Regions from separate parts of the Micromonospora sp. NPDC000121 genome, predicted to be linked through region 2. Evidence: riboswitches for the same ligand, from Rfam matches in the RefSeq annotation. Region 2 holds a riboswitch; each other region holds the start of a gene.
What was found. Region 2 has a riboswitch for S-adenosylmethionine ahead of thrC (threonine synthase). Riboswitches for the same ligand answer to the same signal wherever they lie in the genome.

Region 1: another riboswitch for S-adenosylmethionine. It lies ahead of ACFY23_RS11780 (hypothetical protein); the one in region 2 lies ahead of thrC (threonine synthase).
Region 3: another riboswitch for S-adenosylmethionine. It lies ahead of ACFY23_RS13365 (ABC transporter substrate-binding protein); the one in region 2 lies ahead of thrC (threonine synthase).

Annotation. Positions count from the first base shown of each region.
Region 1 is NZ_JBIAZP010000003.1:262,789-266,055, reverse strand. It holds gene ACFY23_RS11795 (tetratricopeptide repeat protein) at 1-305, opposite strand, end outside; gene ACFY23_RS11790 (hypothetical protein) at 631-918, shown strand; partial or broken gene ACFY23_RS11785 (DUF6244 family protein) at 992-1,084, shown strand; SAM riboswitch class IV at 1,231-1,351, shown strand; gene ACFY23_RS11780 (hypothetical protein) at 1,380-1,982, shown strand; gene ACFY23_RS11775 (ribokinase) at 2,220-3,182, opposite strand; gene ACFY23_RS11770 (nucleoside hydrolase) at 3,149-3,267, opposite strand, start outside.
Region 2 is NZ_JBIAZP010000004.1:279,109-282,375, reverse strand. It holds gene thrC (threonine synthase) at 345-1,631, opposite strand; SAM riboswitch class I at 1,642-1,777, opposite strand; gene ACFY23_RS14795 (hypothetical protein) at 1,950-2,675, shown strand; gene ACFY23_RS14790 (hypothetical protein) at 2,724-3,267, opposite strand, start outside.
Region 3 is NZ_JBIAZP010000003.1:632,735-636,001, reverse strand. It holds gene ACFY23_RS13370 (RraA family protein) at 118-810, shown strand; SAM riboswitch class IV at 983-1,094, shown strand; gene ACFY23_RS13365 (ABC transporter substrate-binding protein) at 1,365-2,237, shown strand; gene ACFY23_RS13360 (amino acid ABC transporter permease) at 2,281-3,060, shown strand; gene ACFY23_RS13355 (amino acid ABC transporter ATP-binding protein) at 3,063-3,267, shown strand, end outside.

The DNA of each region.
Region 1 (3,267 bases), on a different contig from region 2:
CGTCCGGCCATGCGCAGCGCCAAGCCCAGATTGAGTCGGTAGGTCAACTGGTCCTTGCGGGACTCGTGATCGCGCGGCGTCGCGGAGACGGCGCGGCGGTAGCACTCGATCGCGCGGTCGAGTTGATCGGCGTCCAGCAGCACATTGCCGAGGTCGCACTGGGCCGAGGCCCACTCCGGGCTGCCGTGACCGTGTTTGTCCGCGACGGCCTGCAGCTCGCGCGTCATGATGTTCTCGGCGTCGCCCAGACGGCCCTCCCGCAACAGCGCGAAGGCCACCTCGACCGGGGTAAGGGGTGTCGTCACGAACCGCAAGCTTAAAGGTCAGCCTGTCGGTTCGCGTGCCGGTAGACCAGCCCTGTGGTTGCTCGTCGCCGAGCCCGGGCGGCCACCGTGGGTCCACCCAGGGGTGGAGTGAGAACCGGGTGTCGTCCACCCGTTGATCAACCCTGCGGCCGACGATCAAGCAGGTACGCCGTTCTTAACATCCATGTCAGCAACAAGCGATCGCAATCGCCCACGGTCGAGACCACTACAAGGATTCCGATTCGCGTCCGTTGTTGCGGAAGGTTGGTCCGCCTGGCAAACCGATTCCGGCGGACTCGCGAGACTCAACTCAAGGAGGATCGGCGTGCGCATTTTCCTTTCCCGCATCGCACTCGTCACCGCCATCACAGCCACCGCAACGGCAGGCCTCGCCGGACCGGCCCACGCGACCGATACGGCCACGCCCACGACCAGTACCTATTGCGCTGACCTGAAGGCGCAGTACACCAGCGACCTCAACATGTACCTCAAGTACAACATGTTGCAGTTCAGCAGCACGGATCCGGCAGCCCGCCTCCTTTACGGCAGCCTGGCGCGCCGCTACTTCACGTATTACCAGCAGAACCTCGCCTTGTACCAGGCCTACTGCTGACGCTGGCAGTGCGGCCCGACTGCGGGCTGACGTAGTTTCTCACCGCGGCGGCTCCCGGGCTTTGCCTGGGAGCCGCCACCTCGTCAGCGCGGTCCTGCACGGCGGGCAACCCGGCCCGCTCCTGCAGGCCCTCGACAACATCAAGCAGGTGTTGGTGCTCCTCGTCTAACGCACCGGCACCGCCCAGCAGGCCGTCGAAGCGTAGAGGACCTGCGAGCCGACCGCCGACTCGCTCTACGACCCCGCCGACGCCGCCTCCGCCAGCCTGATCCCGGGGTTGCTCCCTGCGTCGATGATCTCTATGCTGCCTGTCGTCACGAGTGGTCAGCGTCAAGCCTCCCGGCTTGCTGACCCGGCAACCGCGCTACCCGCGCACGGTGCCCCCGGGAGAAGACCAGGCCGACCGCGAACTGCGGCCCGGCAAGAGCGGGTGCCTCGGGGCATCGGAAAGCGAGTTCACCGTGCCATTCGAAGAGCTGGGCCTAACCTCTTTCGCGGTCTGCCTGACCTGCGGGGATCTCCGCGGTGGTGTCCCGCGCGAGCAGCGATGCGGCTGCCAGCCACGTACGCCGGAGTGGGCGCAGCAGTGGCAGGGGCAGGACATCTCCAGTGACCTCGACCTGTGCGTGTTGTGCGTCCGCGACACGGTGACCACCCGGACCCGGTGGTCGTGGCTGGGCTGCGAAACCTGCCGACACGTCTCGCAGGTCGTCGGCGAACGGTACGGCCACCGCAGCGCACTGCCACTGGGACGGCACTCACTCATGAACGGCGACGTGGTCCAGCCGCCAGCGGCCACAGCCACCGAGGTCGCCGGCTCGCTGATGGCCGCAACCCGGCGCTGGAACGCGCTGCGTGAGTGGCAACAGGCGGAGTTCGACCGTCTCGCCGCGCCACTGCGCGCCGCGGGCCCAAGCGTGCCCCTGGTCGAGTGGCAGCGGCGGTGGCCACCATCGCTCGGAGCGAGCGTCGACGCATGCGACCGCTACGGCGTCGTGCCCGTACCCGCCGACCTCAGCAGCCTGCGGCAAGCCCAGGCCAAGTTCCTAACCTCGGCGCGATGACCGCCATCCCGGCGCAGCTGCTGTTGGTGGTGTGCCCGGCATCGCCAACGGAAGCGGTGTTGGTCCTCCCTCTACCGGCGGTCCAACCCATACCCGAGAGGTCGTGTGGCTGATCAGCCTTTGCGCCGTAGCGGGTCAGCTCCTATACCACTCCCGGAGACGTGTCCCGGCGCTTCGGCTGTGTGCGCCGTAGCCGCCAGCTCCGAAGTGCTGGCGGTTACGGCGCAGTTGCTGATGTCATGCCCCTGGAGACGCAACCAGCATTGCCCTGGACACCTCGTCCATGGTCGGCAGCGCGCCTTGCGCGCCCCGGCCGCGTGTCGACAGCGCCGCCGCGACGGCCGCCCAGCGGGCGGCCTCCGCCACGGCCCGGCCCGGCCGCGCCACCAGCGCGGTCGCGAGGGCTCCGCAGAAGCAGTCGCCGGCGCCGGTCGTGTCCACGGCCTCGGTACGAAGCGCCGGAACGTGATCAACCCGGCCGTCCGGCTCCACTACGGCCGCGCCCTGCGACCCGAGCGTCACCACGACGGTCGCCGCGAGCCCGAGCTTGCCGACGGCGCTCGCCACGTCGTCCAGGCTCTCTGGCAGGGACGTGCCGGCCAGGACCGCCAACTCGGCCCGGTTGGGCACCAGCACGTCCACCCGGCGTACGAGGGCGTCGGAAAGCGGAGTTGCGGGCGCGGGATTCAGCACCAGGAGGCCCTCGGCCAGCGCTGCGGCCCGCTCCAGGGCGGGCGTGCCGACCTCGCACTGCATCAGGGTGAGCGCTGCCGTCGCGATCATGTCCCGGTGCCGGTCGACGCGGGCCGCGTCCAGTGCGCCGTTCGACCCGGGGTGCACCACGATCACGTTCTCGCCGGCGCTGTCCACCGTGATCAGCGCGGTCCCCGTGGGGACGTCATGGACGACCGTCAGCCCCGACACGTCCACGCCCCGGCCGGCGAGCCGCTGTCGCACCTGCTCACCAGCGGCGTCGGCGCCGACGCATCCGACGAAGCCGACGGGCGTACCGAGGGTGGCGATGGTCATCGCCTGGTTCGCGCCCTTACCGCCGACACCTTCCCGATACTCCCTGGCGGTCAGGGTCTCCCCCGGCCCGGGGAGCCGGTCGGTCACCACCATGCGGTCAAGGTTGGCGCTGCCCACCACCGCGATCTTCGGGCCGTTCAACGCACCGTCGCCTCTCTGTCGGTCGCCCATGCCAGGACGATCTCGCGCCACGCCGTCTCGTCGAGGCGGCTCACCACCGTCACGGCCACGTTCCCCTGCGGGGTCATGTCCGACC
Region 2 (3,267 bases):
GATCGGGCCAGCGATTAAACCGCTGGCCCGATCGGACGTTGGTCGGGAGGGACGCTCGCACAACGCCTCCGGCGTTGGGTCGCAAGAACTCAAAGTCTCCGGCGAAACGCCCTCCCGCACGAAGCATCTTGCGCCGTCCGGTTCCTGCCGTCAAGTCCTTGTCGGCGCGTTTTCCGCACTCACAGCGAAAAGCCAGTTACCCGGCGGATCGACCCGATCCCCCGTCCGGGCGAGCCGCCCCTCCCCCGTCCGCGCCGCGATCGTGCACGTTGTGCCATCGACCCGCCCGAACAGCAGCGGGCCGGCCGGGTGCGCCCGAGCGCGGCGGGCGGGGGTAGGACAGGTCAGCCGAGGAGGCCGGCGTCGCGGGCGGCGCGCAGCGAGGGCCTGATGCGGTGGGTGGGGCCGGCCTGGGCGGCGATCGCGTCGAGGGTCTTGAGGCCCTCGCCGGTGTTGAAGACGACGGTCTCCGCGGTCGGGTCGAGCCGGCCGGACTCGACCAGCTTGCGCAGCACCGCCACGGTCACCCCGCCCGCGGTCTCGGCGAACACGCCGGTGGTGCGGGCCAGCAACTGGATGCCGGCACGGATCTCGTCGTCGTCGACGTACTCCATCCAGCCCCCGGTGCGGCGGACCGCCTCCAGGGCGTAGAGGCCGGCGGCCGGGTCGCCGATGTTCAGCGACTTGGCGATGCCCGTCGGCTTGACCGGCGTGATCGTGTCGGTCTCGGCGTGCAGGGCGGCGGCGATCGGGTTGCAGCCGGCCGACTGGGCGCCGAAGACCTTCCAGCCGCCGGCCGGCGCCTCGACCAGCCCGATCTCGACCAGCTCGGCGAACGCCTTGTCGACCTTGGTGAGCAGCTCCCCGGAGGCCATCGGGATGACCACCTGCGCCGGGATCCGCCAGCCGAGCTGCTCGGCCACCTCGTAGCCGAGCGTCTTCGACCCCTCGGCGTAGTAGGGGCGGACGTTGACGTTGACGAACGCGGTGTCCTCGAACTCGTCCGTCTCCACCAGCTCGCCGCAGAGCCGGTTCACGTCGTCGTACGAGCCGTCGACGGCGACCAGCTCGCCGCCGTAGACCGCGGTCGTGACGACCTTGCCCTGCTCCAGGTCGCCGGGGATGAAGACCACCGACGGCGCCCCGGCCCGGGCGGCGTGCGCGGCGACGGAGTTGGCCAGGTTGCCGGTGGAGGCGCAGGCGTAGCGGGTGAAGCCGAGCGCCCGGGCGGCGGTCAGCGCCACCGAGACCACCCGGTCCTTGAACGAGTGGGTCGGGTTGGCGCTGTCGTCCTTGACCCAGAGCGGAGCGGTGATGCCCAGCTCGGCGGCGAGATGCGGGGCGGCGACCAGCGGGGTGAGGCCGGGGTCGAGGGTGACCCGGGTCGCCGGGTCCTGGCCGGCGGGCAGCAGCGCCGCGTACCGCCAGATGTTCTGCGGGCCGGCCTCGATCTGCTCCCGGGTAACCGTCGCCAGCGCGGCGGCGTCGTAGTCGACCTCCAGCGGGCCGAAGCACTCGTAGCAGGCGTGCTGGGCGGCGAGCGGGTAGCGGGCCGAACAGGCGCGGCAGACCAGGGCGCGGGCGGGGCTGGCGGCGGTGTCGATGCCGGAGGCGGCGAGCGTCGACGTCATGTCGAGATTCCTCTCATCTTTCCCCGCATCGCGCTCTGCGGCGGGGACGGAATTGGCACCTGCCCCGCCGGTCGCTCTGCGGTGAGCGCGCGGGGTGGTTGCCGGGGCGTCGTCGGGCCGTATCCCTCAGCCCCTCTGGATGAGGTATGCAGTTGTTCCGCCGAGTCTAAGCGCTGTCGCCGCCCGGGCCGACGACAGATCCCACGCTGTGAGCTGCCCGCCTGTGCGGGAGCGCTCACATGGTGACGCGGCCCACTGCCGTTCGGGCTGGCGGAGACCCGCTACCGTGCGGGCTCGTTGACGGAAAGGAACCGCGCGATGCGTCGCAAGCTCGTCCCGGTGGTGGCGCTCTCCCTCGCCTGCGCGCTGGTGTTCACCACCGCCTGCTCCTCGGGCAGCCGGAAGAAGCGGAACCGGTCCGCCGACCGGCCGTCCGGCACCTCGGCCACGCAGGCGACCCCGACCCCCCGCCGCGCGGCCGACCAGCTCACCTGCGCCGAGCTGCGCGACACCCGGGTCGGCAGCGGGAAGGTCCGCTACCGGGGGTACGCCGACCCGATCCGCCTCGTGAACGGCCGCTGGTCCGACCGGAACGGCACGACGGTGGAGTTGCAGCAGCCGTGCGCCGTGGGCGACCTCGACGGCGACGGGGCGGACGACGCGGTCGGCGTGATCGTGCTCGACGGCGGCGGCACCGGCCGCTTCTTCACCTTCGCCGCCTGGCGCAACGTCGAGGGCGAGCCGGACTACCAGGCCCAGGTCGACCTCGGCGACCGTACGCCGGTGGAGAGCGTCAGCGTGCGCGACGGCAGGGCGACGGTCGTCTACCTGACTCGGCCCGCGAACGCCCCGATGGCGGAGCTGAGCATCCGGCGCACCGCCGTCTACCAGCTCAGGGGCACGACGCTGGCCGAGCTGAGCCACACCGACGCCCGGGTGACCGGGGCGTCGGGCGACGGGGACAGCGCCGACTCCGGCACCACGGCGGACTCTCCCGACTCCCCCGACTCCCCCACCCGCAAGCGCAGGCCCCGTTCCCGCTGACGCCCCGCCTATGGTCGTACCGAGCAGACGACCTTGCGACCGGCCGCCTCAGCTCGGGCCCCCTCGGCGGGCTGGTGGCCTCGGTAGCCGTACGAATTCGGTGGCCGTGCAACCCTGCTGACTCACCTCGCCGAGGCAGCCCCACCCCGAGGCCGGTACGCGCTCGAAGTACTGCACGGGCTGCGACGGGATGGCCTCGGTGGTGAACGTGCCCGTGCCGCTCGGGATGCGTTGCTCGTGGGAACCGGTCGTGTCGGTGTACGAGGCGACGATGTGCCACTCGCACGTGTGGGTCGACACCTCGGGTTGGATACGGAACGCCATGTTCGACTGACCGTTGCCCAGTTCGACGACGTTGCGGCGGAAGTACAACTGGCCCTCGTGCGGCTCGCCCTCGTCCAGGACGTACGGGCCGCGCGGTTTGTCCGTCGGCCCACCGGTCAGGTCCCACAGCAGGCCCTGCCGGGACTCGGCACCCGCCGGGGGGATGGTGACGACGGTCTGCGCGGTGGGTGCCCGGCACGAGTCCTTGACGGCAGTCATGTTGTTGATCGTGAGCCCGGCAGCGCGGTCGCTGTTCAGGTTCAGGTCG
Region 3 (3,267 bases), on a different contig from region 2:
GGCGCCTCGTCGGTTGATCACCTGCCGGGCCAGCGGGTCCGGATTGGACCTGGCCACCACGCGGGCCGGCCTCCCTACGATGACGGTCCACGCCTCGGACACCGCCGGGAGGACCCCATGCCGGAGCGCTTCGCCGACCTGTCCACGCCGCTGATCGCCGACGCCTGCGTACGGCTGGGCGTGCCGCTGCGCGCCGCGCCGGCCGGCATCCGGGCGGTCGTCCCCGGCCACCGCCTCGCCGGGCGGGTGCTGCCGGTGCGCCACCACGGCAGCGTCGACGTGTTCCTGGAGGCGTACGCGGCCGCGGCCCCGGGCGACGTGCTGGTGATCGACAACGGCGGTCGGACGGACGAGGCGTGCGTCGGCGACCTGGCGGTGCTGGAGGGCGTCGCGGCCGGCATCGCGGGCCTCGTGGTCTGGGGCCTGCACCGGGACACGCCCGAGCTGGTGGAGATCGGCCTGCCCGTGTTCAGCTACGGCAGCCTGCCGCTGGGCCCGGACCGCCTCGACGAGCGGGGGCCGCAGACGCTCACCAGCGCCCGGGTGGGACCGCACCTGGTGAGCGCCGACGACCTCGTCGTCGCCGACGACGACGGGGTGCTGTTCGTCCCCGCCGGTCGGGCCGGGGAGGTGTTCGCGGCGGCGCAGCGGATCCGGGGCGTCGAGCGGATCCAGGCGCAGCGCATCCGCGCCGGCGAGACGCTGCGCGAGCAGACCGGGTTCGCCGACTACCTCGCCCGCCGCGCCACCGACCCCGGCTACACCTTCCGGCAGCACCTGCGGCGCGTGGGCGGCGCGATCGAGGAGTGACGGCCCCCGGGCCGGCCCCGGGCCGCCGCCCCGCCGGGGCGGCCTCGGCGTCGGCCTCGGTGCCTGCCCGGGTCGGCACCGGTCTCCCCCGCGCCGCCGGGCGGCGGCGACACGTGAGGGTGGTCATAGCGGCTGGACGCCCCACCATGGGGGGCTGCTAGCCTCGTCGGCAGGTCATGAGCGCCAGCGTCAAGCCCCGGCTCGCTGGCCGGCAACCCTCGTCCGCGCAGGGGTGCCCCGGGTGAAGACCAGGCACCGGAGCCGCTCCGGTGCAAGCGTGGCCTGGTTCCCAGGTCAGCAACGACCGAGGAGAGCCATGCCCTTCCGCATCTGCGTCATACCGACGGACCCCGCCGCGACCCCGGCGCCGCCCCTGACCCGGCGCCGCCACGTCGACATGATGCGGGTCTGCAGCGCCTCGTGTCGCCCCGGCGACCCGCGCTAGCCGCGCACCGACCCCCTTCCCAGGACCACCTTCAGCGGTACGCCCCACCGGGCGCACCGCCGGCGACGCACGCCCGTGCCCGCCGTCGGAGACACCTTTCGGAGACACTGTGCGATTCCTTCCCGCCCTCACCCGCGCCGCCGCCCTCGGCGTCGCCGCCGTTCTCGCCGCCACCACCCTGACCGCCTGCGGCGGCGACGCCTCCGAGGCGGCCGACAACCCGTACAACCTGCTCCAGCCGGGTGTGCTGCGCACCGGCACGCTCACCGACGCCCCGCCGAACGTCTTCCTGAAGGACGGCAAGTTCACCGGCTTCGACAACGACCTGCTCACCGCCGTCGCCGCCAAGATCGGCCTGAAGGTCGAGTTCGTCGGGACGGACTTCTCGGCGCTGCTCTCCCAGGTCAACACCCGCAAGTTCGACGTCGGCAGCTCCTCGATCACCATCACCGAGGCGCGGAAGAAGACCGTCGACTTCGGCAACGGCTACGACTTCGCCCACTTCGGCCTCGACGTGCCGGCCGGCTCCTCGATCACCGGCTTCGACCAGCTCGCCGGCAAGCGGGTCGCGGTCGTCCAGGGCACCGTTCAGGACGACTACGCCACCGGGAAGAACCTGAACCCGGTGCGGGTGCCCGACTACAACACCGCCCTCAACCTGCTCAAGGCGGGCACGGCCGACGCGTGGATCGCCCCGGCCGAGATCGGCGAGAAGATGGCCGGCGACAGCGGGGGCAAGGTCAAGATGGTGGCGAAGGAGCTCAGCCCGGCCCCCACGGCGTACGCGGTCGCGAAGGGCAACGACAAGCTGCGCGAGGCGCTGAACAAGGGCCTCGACGAGGTGATCGCCGACGGCACGTGGAGCCGCCTGCAGGCCCAGTACTACCCGGGCCGGCCGATCCCGGCCGACTTCAAGCCCGGCAGCGGCACGGTTCCGGTGCCGTCGGCGTCGGCCGCGCCGTCGGCGTCGGCCGCCTCCTGAGGCGTAACGGACGACGAGCGAGCGGAGCGGTAGGAGAGACGACATGGATCCGTTGAGCACCCTGTGGGAGACCTTCTTCGACTGGGACTCCATGCGCGAGGCGCTGCCCGAGATGTTGACGGTCGGGCTGCCCAACACGCTGATCCTGGCGATCTCCGCCGCTCTGCTCGGCTCGGTGCTGGGCATGGGGCTGGCCGTCGCCGGCATCTCGCGTACGCGATGGTTGCGCTGGCCGGCGCGGGTCTACACCGACGTGTTCCGCGGCCTGCCGGCCGCGGCGACCATCCTGCTCATCGGCGTCGGCCTGGCGCCGCTGGGCATGGAGGTGTGGGGGCCCAACCCGTACCCCCTGGGCATCCTGGCGCTGTCGCTGATCGCGGCGGCCTACATCGGCGAGATCTTCCGCTCCGGCATCCAGTCCGTGGAGGCCGCCCAGTTGGAGGGGGCCCGGGCGCTGGGCCTGTCCTGGGGCGAGGCGATGCGCCTGGTGATCGTGCCGCAGGGCATCCGCCGCGTGCTGCCGGCCTGGGTGAACCAGCTGATCGCGCTGATCAAGGACTCCAGCCTGGTCTACTTCCTTGGCCTGCTGGCCAGCCAGCGGGAGCTGTTCCGGATCGGGCAGGACTACGCGGCGAACACCGGCAACCAGTCGGCGCTGCTGCTGGCCGGCCTGTTCTACCTGGTGCTGACCGTGCCGCTGACCCACGCCGTGAACTGGATCGACCGACGGCTGCGGCACGGCCGGCAGGCCGCCGCGCCCGCCGACGCCGACGACGACCTCGACCTGGCGCTGCCCGGCGCCGCGGGAGGGAACCAGCGATGAGCATCGACACGACGACCTCGGTGAGCCTGAGCGTCCGCGACATGCACCTGGCCTTCGGGTCGCACCGGGTGCTGCGCGGCGTGGACCTGGACGTCGCGCGCGGCGCCACGGCCTGCGTGATCGGCCCGTCCGGCTCGGGCAAGTCCACCCTGCTGCGCACCATCAACCGGCTCATCGAGCCCGACCGGGGCGACGTGCTGCTCGACG